2 regions of the Agrobacterium sp. NPDC089420 genome follow, and region 2 is predicted to be linked to the other one. Evidence: predicted binding sites of a transcription regulator. Region 2 holds the regulator's gene; the other holds the start of a gene.

Region 1 (4,426 bases), on a different contig from region 2:
ATACCGAAAAATAAGCGGATTCAGACTTTTTAAAGAGATTTCAGGCATTGTTTCAGTACCGTTTCATGATGAACGGTTGAACTGATGGATGAAACCATGTCGATCGATGCGTTTGTAACACTCGCGCTTATTGCGCTGCCTGTTTATATTTTTTTTCGCTGGGTCCAGCAGGATTCGGAAAAGCAAGATACTCCCAAAAACAAGAATTCCATGGGGCGGTGACCTGTCACGGTCGTTGAAGCATTTTCCCCGGACAAACCCCTCTCCTGTCAGATACCGACGCCACACGGCCCGTTCAACGGCGGGTGCTGCGATGCCTCATGCAGGGCAGCCATCCGGGACGGTATCGCCTTCGCAACAAAAAGCCGGGCGATGCCCGGCTTTTCTCGTATGCGGCACCGTTCGGCGTGATCAGTTGATCGCCTTCAGATTGACGGTGAAGAACAGCGTCTCGCCCGAAGAATCGTCGACGCCGTCATTGTCGGTCACGGCATAGGCCGTTCCGGCCTTGTCGAAGGTGAAGCCTTCCAGCTTGTCCACCACGTAACCATTGGTCTGGGACTTGAGGTCGGCCAGGAAATCATGGGCTTCCTGCTTGGTCACCAGCGGCAGCTCGCCACCGATCTTGCCTGGCTTCAGGTCGGCGATCGCCACCCGGTAGAGCTTCTTGATCTTGGCCTTGTCGCCGATCTGGTTGTCACGCTCGACGATATAGACATGGTCGCCCTGGGCGGTGATTTCGGAAAGACCGACCCAGCCGGCTTCGGTCTTGTCGAGCGGGTAGCGCACGGCGCCCCATTCCTTCGATTTAGGATTATAGGAGACGAGCTTGACGAAGCCCTTCTCGTCCGTGCCCCATTCGCGCTGCACGGCCATCCACAGTGTCACATCATCGCCCTTGCCGATCAGGGTCACGCCTTCGAAACCGAAGCGCGTCTCGCCGGCCAGCAGTTCCTTCGGCAGCGCGATCTCAGCCTTGATCTCACCCTTGGCGTTGACGTTGTAGAGCGCATGCGGCACGAGCTTGGCGCTGTCGCCTTCCGAGGCCAGCCAGAAGCCGCCCTTGCCATCCAGCGTGATGCCTTCGATGTCGAGCTTCTGGGCAGCGATGCCGTCGCGCTTGATGCGCAGCACGCTGGTGATGACGGCGGGCTTCTTCGTGGCGTCGATGGTGAAGATCGACGGCTGGTTGCCGTAAACCGAGTCGGAAACGGCATAAAGAATGCCGGGCTTCTCGGCATCGCCAACCAGACCGGAAAGCGCACCCCAGCCGATCGGCGCACCGTCAACGGTGGCGGAAACAAGCTGCGGATAGGCCGGCTGGCCTTCGGCGCGCTCATAGAGCATGACATGCGAGCGGACACCGCCGTCCTCGACCAGATCGACCTCATTGGCCGTGGCGAGAAGATCACGCGACGGGATAGCGACCGCGCCTTCCGGCGAAACGCCCGAAGGCAGGAGCTGCGTCAGCTGCGGCTCCTTGCCGGTGTCCTTGTAGACAGCGACGACGGAGGCGCGCTCGGCAAGCACGAAGAAATATTTCTCCCCGCCGAATGTTGCCGCTTCCAGACCTTCCGGCTCGATGCCCTTGGCCTTGGAGCGCTTTTCGGGATAGTGGCCGATGGCCGCAACCGCATGCTCAAGCGAGGAACCGGATTCGTAGAGAAGCTTGCCGGTCTTGTCGAAGATGGTGAAGCCGCGCGAACCGCCCTGCCAGTCACCTTCATTGGCGATGACGATGCGGTCATTGTCCAGCCACTTGACGGCGTCCGGCTCGCGCTTGCGGCCTTCCTGCTTGTCGGTGAACTTCAGCTGGCCGTCGGTCTTGGTGTCGATGCCTTCGAGATCGACCTTGCCGGCGGAGAAATGCGTCTTCACCGTGCCGGTCTTGCCGTCGATGATAACGATATGGTTGTTTTCCTGCAGCGTCAGCGCGATTTCGCCATTGGCGTTGATCGAAACGAATTCCGGCTCCGGATCTTCCGGAGCGATTTCGGCAAGTCCGGTCAGCTCGATCTTCTTCAGCGTCGCGCAGTCGGCCACACCGTCCTTCAGACCAACCGTCACCAGATAGCCGGCCGGCATCTGCGGCAGGGCGCCTTCGTTCACCTCTTCGTCGCGCTCGTTCTCGATGGCGATGGCGGCAAAGGTCTTGTCCGGAGAGACGGCAACCGAATCGGGCTGGCCGCCGAGATCGCAGCTTGCCTCGATCTTCTTGGTGGCGATATCGACCGTTACCAGCTTGCCTGACGGCTTGACGAAGCTTTCAGAGGTGTTGACACCGGCGAGAACCTTGACGCCGGCAACGGCAACCGAGGTTGGCTCGCCTTCGAGCAGCAACGCGCCGCCGGCCTTCGGAGCCTTGGCATCGGTGATGTCGATGAAGCCGATGCCGCCAAGCGGGCTGTCGGAATAGATCAGCGTCTTGCCGTCTTCGCTGGCGGTGACGATTTCAGCCGACGTGACGGACTTGGCGTCCTTGTCCGCCGGCAGGTTCTTCGCCACCGGGAAAGAGGCGATGCGGTTGAAAACCGGCTCGGCAGCGGCCGGAAATGCCGCGGATGTCAGCAGCGCGGCGGTCAAAGCCATATGAGAAAATCGGAACGCCATTATAATCCCCCTTGGGTCCAGAAATACCCTTTGGCTTCTGCGTCAAAGACATGACAGAGGCATGACATTTCCTTGCCGGGAATCAAAAAGCCCGGCCTTGAAGGCCGGGCTTTCGTGTTTATGCGCACATTGCGGGGATCGAAACGCCGTGTGTCCGGATGGAAGCTACACAGGCGCGTATCGGCCCTTTCAATCCACACCGTCCGGGCTGAGAAATCCGGCCATCCGAAAAAGGCTCGAATGGCCTGACAGTCCTTGTGCCTGCCGATGGTGTCAGCGCGTCAAAACATGCTTCCTCGTGAACCTGAAAAGCCGTCCGCCCGCCGCCGGGCGTCACGGCCTTCCGGAAACCTTACGAGTTGACGGCGTCCTTCAGGCCCTTGCCTGCGGAGAACTTCGGCACGTTGCGAGCCGGGATATCGACTTCAGCACCCGTGGAAGGGTTACGGCCCTTGGAGGCTTCACGACGGCTGACGGAGAAGCTGCCGAAGCCGGCGAGGCGGATGTCGCCACCGTTCTTCAGTTCGCTCTGTACGGTTTCGAATACGGCATCAACAGCGGAAGCAGCATCTGCCTTCGTGAGACCAGCCTTTTCGGCAACAGCAGAGACGAGCTCGTTCTTGTTCATGTTTCCACCCCTTTCAATGGTTTGAAACGACTCAAATTAAGCCGGCGCAGAATACGTTCGCATCCGCGCGCAGCAACTCAAAAGCGCTGGAATCGCCTGAAAAACAAGGGGTCTGAGATTTTTTTCACAAAAAAGGCCGACATTTCTGCCGGCCTTTCCCAAAATCGTGCCAATTTGGCATCACTTGCGCGGGTTCATATCCCGCATGCGGCCCATGGCGCCTAACACATTGATTCTATGCATCAGGCTTTGCGGAAACCGATTCCGTCCCCGCACCGATGTGGCGATCAATGCGCGATGGTCTGGCTGCCGTCATCGACACCTTCGACCGTGGCGATCACCGGCGTCTCGATGCTGCCATCCCACTCGATGGGTTCCGGCTTGCGGATGAGGGCGTGTTCGATCACCTCTCCCATGCGCGAAACCGGGATGATCTCCATCTCGTTCTTCACATTGTCCGGAATCTCCGCCAAGTCCTTGGCGTTTTCTTCCGGGATCAGCACCTTCCTGATGCCGCCGCGCAGAGCCGCAAGCAGCTTTTCCTTCAGGCCGCCGATCGGCAGCACGCGACCACGCAGGGTGATCTCGCCGGTCATCGCCACATCCTTGGAGACCGGAATGCCGGTCATGATCGAGACGATGGCGGTGGCCATGGCAACGCCGGCGGACGGTCCGTCCTTCGGGGTAGCACCTTCCGGAACGTGGACGTGGATGTCGCTCTTGTCGAAGCGCGGCGGTTCGATGCCGAAGTCCACGGCGCGCGAACGGACGTAAGATGCCGCCGCCGAAATGGATTCCTTCATCACTTCCTTGAGGTTGCCGGTGACCGTCATGCGGCCCTTGCCCGGCATCATCACGCCTTCGATGGTGAGCAGCTCACCGCCGACTTCCGTCCAGGCGAGACCCGTGACGACGCCCACCTGGTCCTCGCGTTCGGCCTCGCCATGGCGGAACCGCGGAACGCCCAGATAATCCGGCACGTTGGCAGCGGTGACTTCCACGGACTTGACCTTGCCCTTGATGATCTCGGTGACAGCCTTGCGCGCCAGCTTCATCAGCTCGCGTTCGAAGCTGCGCACGCCCGCCTCGCGGGTGTATTGCTGGATCACCACCATCAGGGCCTCGTCGGTGACCGAGAACTCTTCCGGACGCAGGGCATGTTCCTTGATCGCCTTGGGCAACAGGTGA
Region 2 (4,426 bases):
GGGGGCACGAATGCCGCCCTCACCCTGAATGGGCTCGATAAGGAGTGCGGCCGTCTCGGCCGTGATGGCGGCCTTCAGCGCATCGACATCACCGAAGGGCACCTGGTCGAAACCTTCGACCTTGGGGCCGAAGCCTTCCAGATATTTCTGCTGGCCGCCGGCGGCGATCGTCGCCAGCGTGCGGCCATGGAAGGCGCCTTCGAAGGTGATGATGCGGAATTTTTCCGGATGGCCCTTCGAATAATGATAACGGCGCGCGGTCTTGATGGCGCACTCCAATGCTTCCGCACCGGAATTGGTGAAGAAGACCTTGTCCGCGAAAGTCGCTTCCGTCAGGCGTTTTGCAAGTTTTTCCTGCCCGGGCACTTCATAGAGGTTCGACACGTGCCAGACCTTCTCGGCCTGGGTCTTGATCGCCTCGACGAGGTGCGGATGCGCGTGGCCCAGCGAGTTGACCGCGACACCGGCTGCAAAATCCAGATATCGTTCGCCGCTTTCCGTGAACAGCCAGACGCCTTCACCGCGCTCGAAGCGCAGGGGGGCTCTTGCAAATGTATCGAACAATGGCGCGGCGGCTTCGGCCATGGCTGTATCACTCCTTGCGCGGATGCGCTGTCAGACGGTTGTCAATAGGCTTGAAGGGTTATCCCTCGCCTGAAAATCAAAAATGCCGCCTTGCGGCGGCAGGGGCACTATTGTCACTTCGCTTGCCGATGTCAACAAAAGTCCGCGTTTCCCGGGCTTCTCAAGCACTAGTAGGCGGCGGCAACCGAGCCCCAAGGTGTTGCCTTTCAGACTCAACTCGCCAGCAAGTTGGGGAAAACCGGAAAATCGATTCCAGATGATTCCCGCGACTCTTGCCACGGAGTCGGGCTGGCACTAGGTTAATCGCTAATTACTAGACTGCATTGCGGCGGAACTAGTCACCAAAAATCCGGCGGAAACCACGCTCACGGCACGCCCGCGAGACGGAGAGGGATTCTGCCGAAATATACGCGACAAGCGGAGAAGCGGCATGAACTGGACAGACGAACGGGTCGAAAAGCTCAAGAAATTGTGGTCCGAGGGGCTTAGCGCCAGCCAGATAGCAGCGCAGCTGGGTGGCGTCAGCCGCAATGCCGTGATCGGCAAGGTCCACCGTCTCAATCTGCCGGGACGCGTCAAGGCCGGCGGCCCGGTCACCTCGGCGCGCTCCGCGCCGAAACGCACTGCCGCGCCCGCACCGCGCGCGACCAATTTCGCGGCCCGCGTCAGCGCAGCGCCGGCACGTGCCCTCAATCGTTCCAACGCGGCAACGGCTCTTCACGAACAGATCGACATCGAAACCGCAGAGGTTCTCGATTATGCTCCGTCCAGAAACGTCGTCACCCCGATTTCCCGTCGCCTGACCCTGACGGAATTGACGGAGCGCACCTGCAAATGGCCGGTCGGCGATCCCTTGAAGGACGATTTCCATTTCTGCGGTTGCGAGGCACTGGAATCCTCGCCCTATTGCAAGTTCCATGCGAAACTTGCCTATCAGCCTGTGAGCGAACGCCGTAAGGCCTGATGGTCAGGATGCACATTCGCCATCAAATATAACGGGCCTTGTGGCCCGTTTTTTGTGCCTGGCCGACTGCCGTTTCGGTTTTTCGCAGAAGCGCACCGGCACATGCCGCAGAAACTTCCCTCCTGTCTTCGGGCCGCGCGATGACCCGGATCGCAGCACGTCGCCGATCTTCTGCCCCACCGGAAGACCGACCGGACGCTTGGGAAACCGGACATAAAAAGGGCCTGAAACCATATGCGGCTTCGGGCCATTTTTGATTGTCGTGTTCAATGTCAATCGGAATAAGATACACAGACCGAGCTTCGCTCAGGCCTCCATCGAATATCCTGCGCCGCGCACGGTGCGGATGACATCCTGCATATGCGAAAAATTCAGCGCCTTGCGCAGGCGGCCGACATGCACATCGACGGTGCGCTCATCAACATAGATATCGTGGCCCCAGACGCCATCCAGGAGTTGCGAGCGGGAAAATACCCGGCCCGGCGATGTCATCAGAAATTCGAGCAGGCGGAATTCCGTCGGTCCAAGGCGCACTTCACGGCTTTTGCGGTGGACGCGATGGGTCTCGCGATCGAGTTCGATATCACCGCATTTCAGCACCGACGAGAGAACCTCGGGACGGGCGCGGCGCAGCATGGCCTTGACGCGGGCCATCAGCTCCGGAGTCGAGAACGGCTTGACGACGTAGTCATCGGCGCCGGTGGCGAGACCGCGAACCCTCTCGCTTTCCTCGCCACGCGCCGTCAGCATGATGATCGGCAGACGCTCGGTTTCCGGCCGCATTCTCAGCCGTCGGCACAGTTCGATACCGGAGACGCCGGGCAACATCCAATCCAGGATCAGAAGATCAGGAATACGCTCCTGCAACCTGATCTCCGCCTCGTCGCCCCGGGGTATCGTATCGACGTCATATCCCTCAGCCTCGAGATTGTAACGAAGCAGGACGCTCAACGCTTCCTCATCTTCCACAACTGCAATCTTGGGCACCATATGCTGAACTCCGCAAGCTTCTGCTTGTCTGTTACTCGGTCACCGAACCGAGCGTGTTGGAACTGTCGTCCTTCGGACGCTCGCCCTCCGGCTGGCTGCCGGTGGTCATGTAATAGATCGTCTCGGCGATGTTGGTGGCATGGTCGCCGATACGCTCGATGTTCTTGGCGCAGAACAGAAGATGCGTGCAGGTGGTGATATTGCGCGGATCTTCCATCATGTATGTCAGGAGTTCGCGGAAAAGCGACGTATACATGGCGTCGATTTCCTCGTCACGCTCGCGGATGGCATTGGCCTTCTCGGCGGAACGGGTGGAATAGACGTCAAGCACTTCCTTGAGCTGGACCAGCGCCAGTTCCGAAAGATGCTCGATGCCGCGGGCGAGCTTGCGCGGCACGCCGGTTCCGGCCACTGCAATCACGCGCTTGGCGGTGTTCTTGCCGAGATCGCCGACGCGCTCGAGGTCTGCCGCGATACGCAGCGTACCGATGATTTCGCGAAGATCGGCCGCCATCGGCTGACGTCTGGCGATGGTGACGATGGCCTTGTCGCCGATCTCGCGCTCGGAATGATCGAGGATCGTGTCATCGGAAATGACTTTCTGCGCCAGGGCCGCATCGGAATTGACGAGCGCACGCACGGCGTCGGCGCACATCTGCTCGGCCAGACCGCCCATTTCGGCGATACGGCGCGTCAGGAACTTCAATTCGTCGTCATAGGCGGACAGAATATGCGAATGGGTCGTTGTCTGTGTCACGGTCTAGTCCTCCGGCTTGGCCTTCATGCACATACACAGCAGCGTAAGGCAGAGGCACCAGTCTTGTTCGGTTTCGATAAAGCGCCGGCCGGGGATCAGCCGAAGCGGCCCATGATGTAATCCTGCGTGCGCTGGTCATCCGGATTGGTGAACATCTTGTCGGTCTCGTTTTCCTCGACGAGGTGGCCAAGATGGAACATCGCCGTGCGCTGGGAAACGCGCGCCGCCTGCTGCATGGAGTGGGTGACGATAACGATCGTATAATTGGTGCGCAGCTCGTGGATCAGTTCCTCGACCTTGGCGGTCGCGATCGGATCGAGCGCCGAGCAGGGTTCGTCCATCAGGATAACCTCGGGGCTGACGGCAACCGCACGAGCAATGCACAGGCGCTGCTGCTGGCCGCCGGAAAGGCCGGTGCCGGATTCGTGCAGACGATCCTTCACCTCGTTCCAGAGACCGGCCTTCTGCAGGCTCTGCTCGACGATCTGGTCCATGTCCGCCTTGTTACGGGCGAGACCGTGAATACGCGGACCGTAGGAAATGTTTTCGTAGATCGATTTCGGGAAGGGGTTCGGCTTCTGGAACACCATACCGACACGGGCGCGCAACTCCACGACATCGATCGCCTGATCGTAGATATCGTCGGTGTCGAGCGTGATCTTGCCGGTGACACGGCAACCGTCGATCGTATCGTTCATACGGTTGAGGGTACGCAGGAAAGTGGACTTGCCGCAACCGGACGGGCCGATCAGCGCCGTCACCGTATTTTCGCGGACATTGAGGTTCACGTCGTAAAGCGCGCGCTTTTCGCCGTAATAAACCGAAACGTCCTTGCCGATCATCTTGTATGAAACTTCATTCATTTTCTTGTCCAGCGCCTTTTCAACTGCTGCTTCCGACAACATGTTCATTGCTCAATCTCCCTCTACCAGCGCCGTTCGAAGCGGCGACGCAACAGGATTGCGCCAACATTCATGACGATGAGGAACAGAAGCAGGATGATGATAGCGCCGGAAGTCCTTTCGACAAAGGCGCGTTCGGCTTCGTTCGCCCACATGTAAATCTGCACCGGCAGGGCCGTGGACGGATCCATCGGCGTTGTCGGGTAGTTCGCAACGAATGCCACCATG

What was found. The regulator PhoB, encoded in region 2, activates phosphate uptake and scavenging genes when phosphate is short. The targets are predictions, from matches to a motif close to TGTCATNNANCTGTCAT.
Region 1: a site for PhoB is predicted at 2,661-2,677, ahead of ACI2KA_RS09675 (esterase-like activity of phytase family protein). Genes of this name have one in related genera too.

Annotation. Positions count from the first base shown of each region.
Region 1 covers NZ_JBJDMY010000005.1:149,401-153,826, forward strand. The annotation lists gene ACI2KA_RS09670 (hypothetical protein) at 85-222, shown strand; gene ACI2KA_RS09675 (esterase-like activity of phytase family protein) at 412-2,610, opposite strand; gene hupB (DNA-binding protein HupB) at 2,963-3,238, opposite strand; gene lon (endopeptidase La) at 3,526-4,426, opposite strand, start outside.
Region 2 covers NZ_JBJDMY010000002.1:350,835-355,260, reverse strand. The annotation lists gene ACI2KA_RS04315 (aspartate aminotransferase family protein) at 1-585, opposite strand, end outside; gene ACI2KA_RS04310 (GcrA family cell cycle regulator) at 1,016-1,549, shown strand; gene phoB (phosphate regulon transcriptional regulator PhoB) at 1,856-2,539, opposite strand; gene phoU (phosphate signaling complex protein PhoU) at 2,571-3,296, opposite strand; gene pstB (phosphate ABC transporter ATP-binding protein PstB) at 3,392-4,207, opposite strand; gene pstA (phosphate ABC transporter permease PstA) at 4,222-4,426, opposite strand, start outside.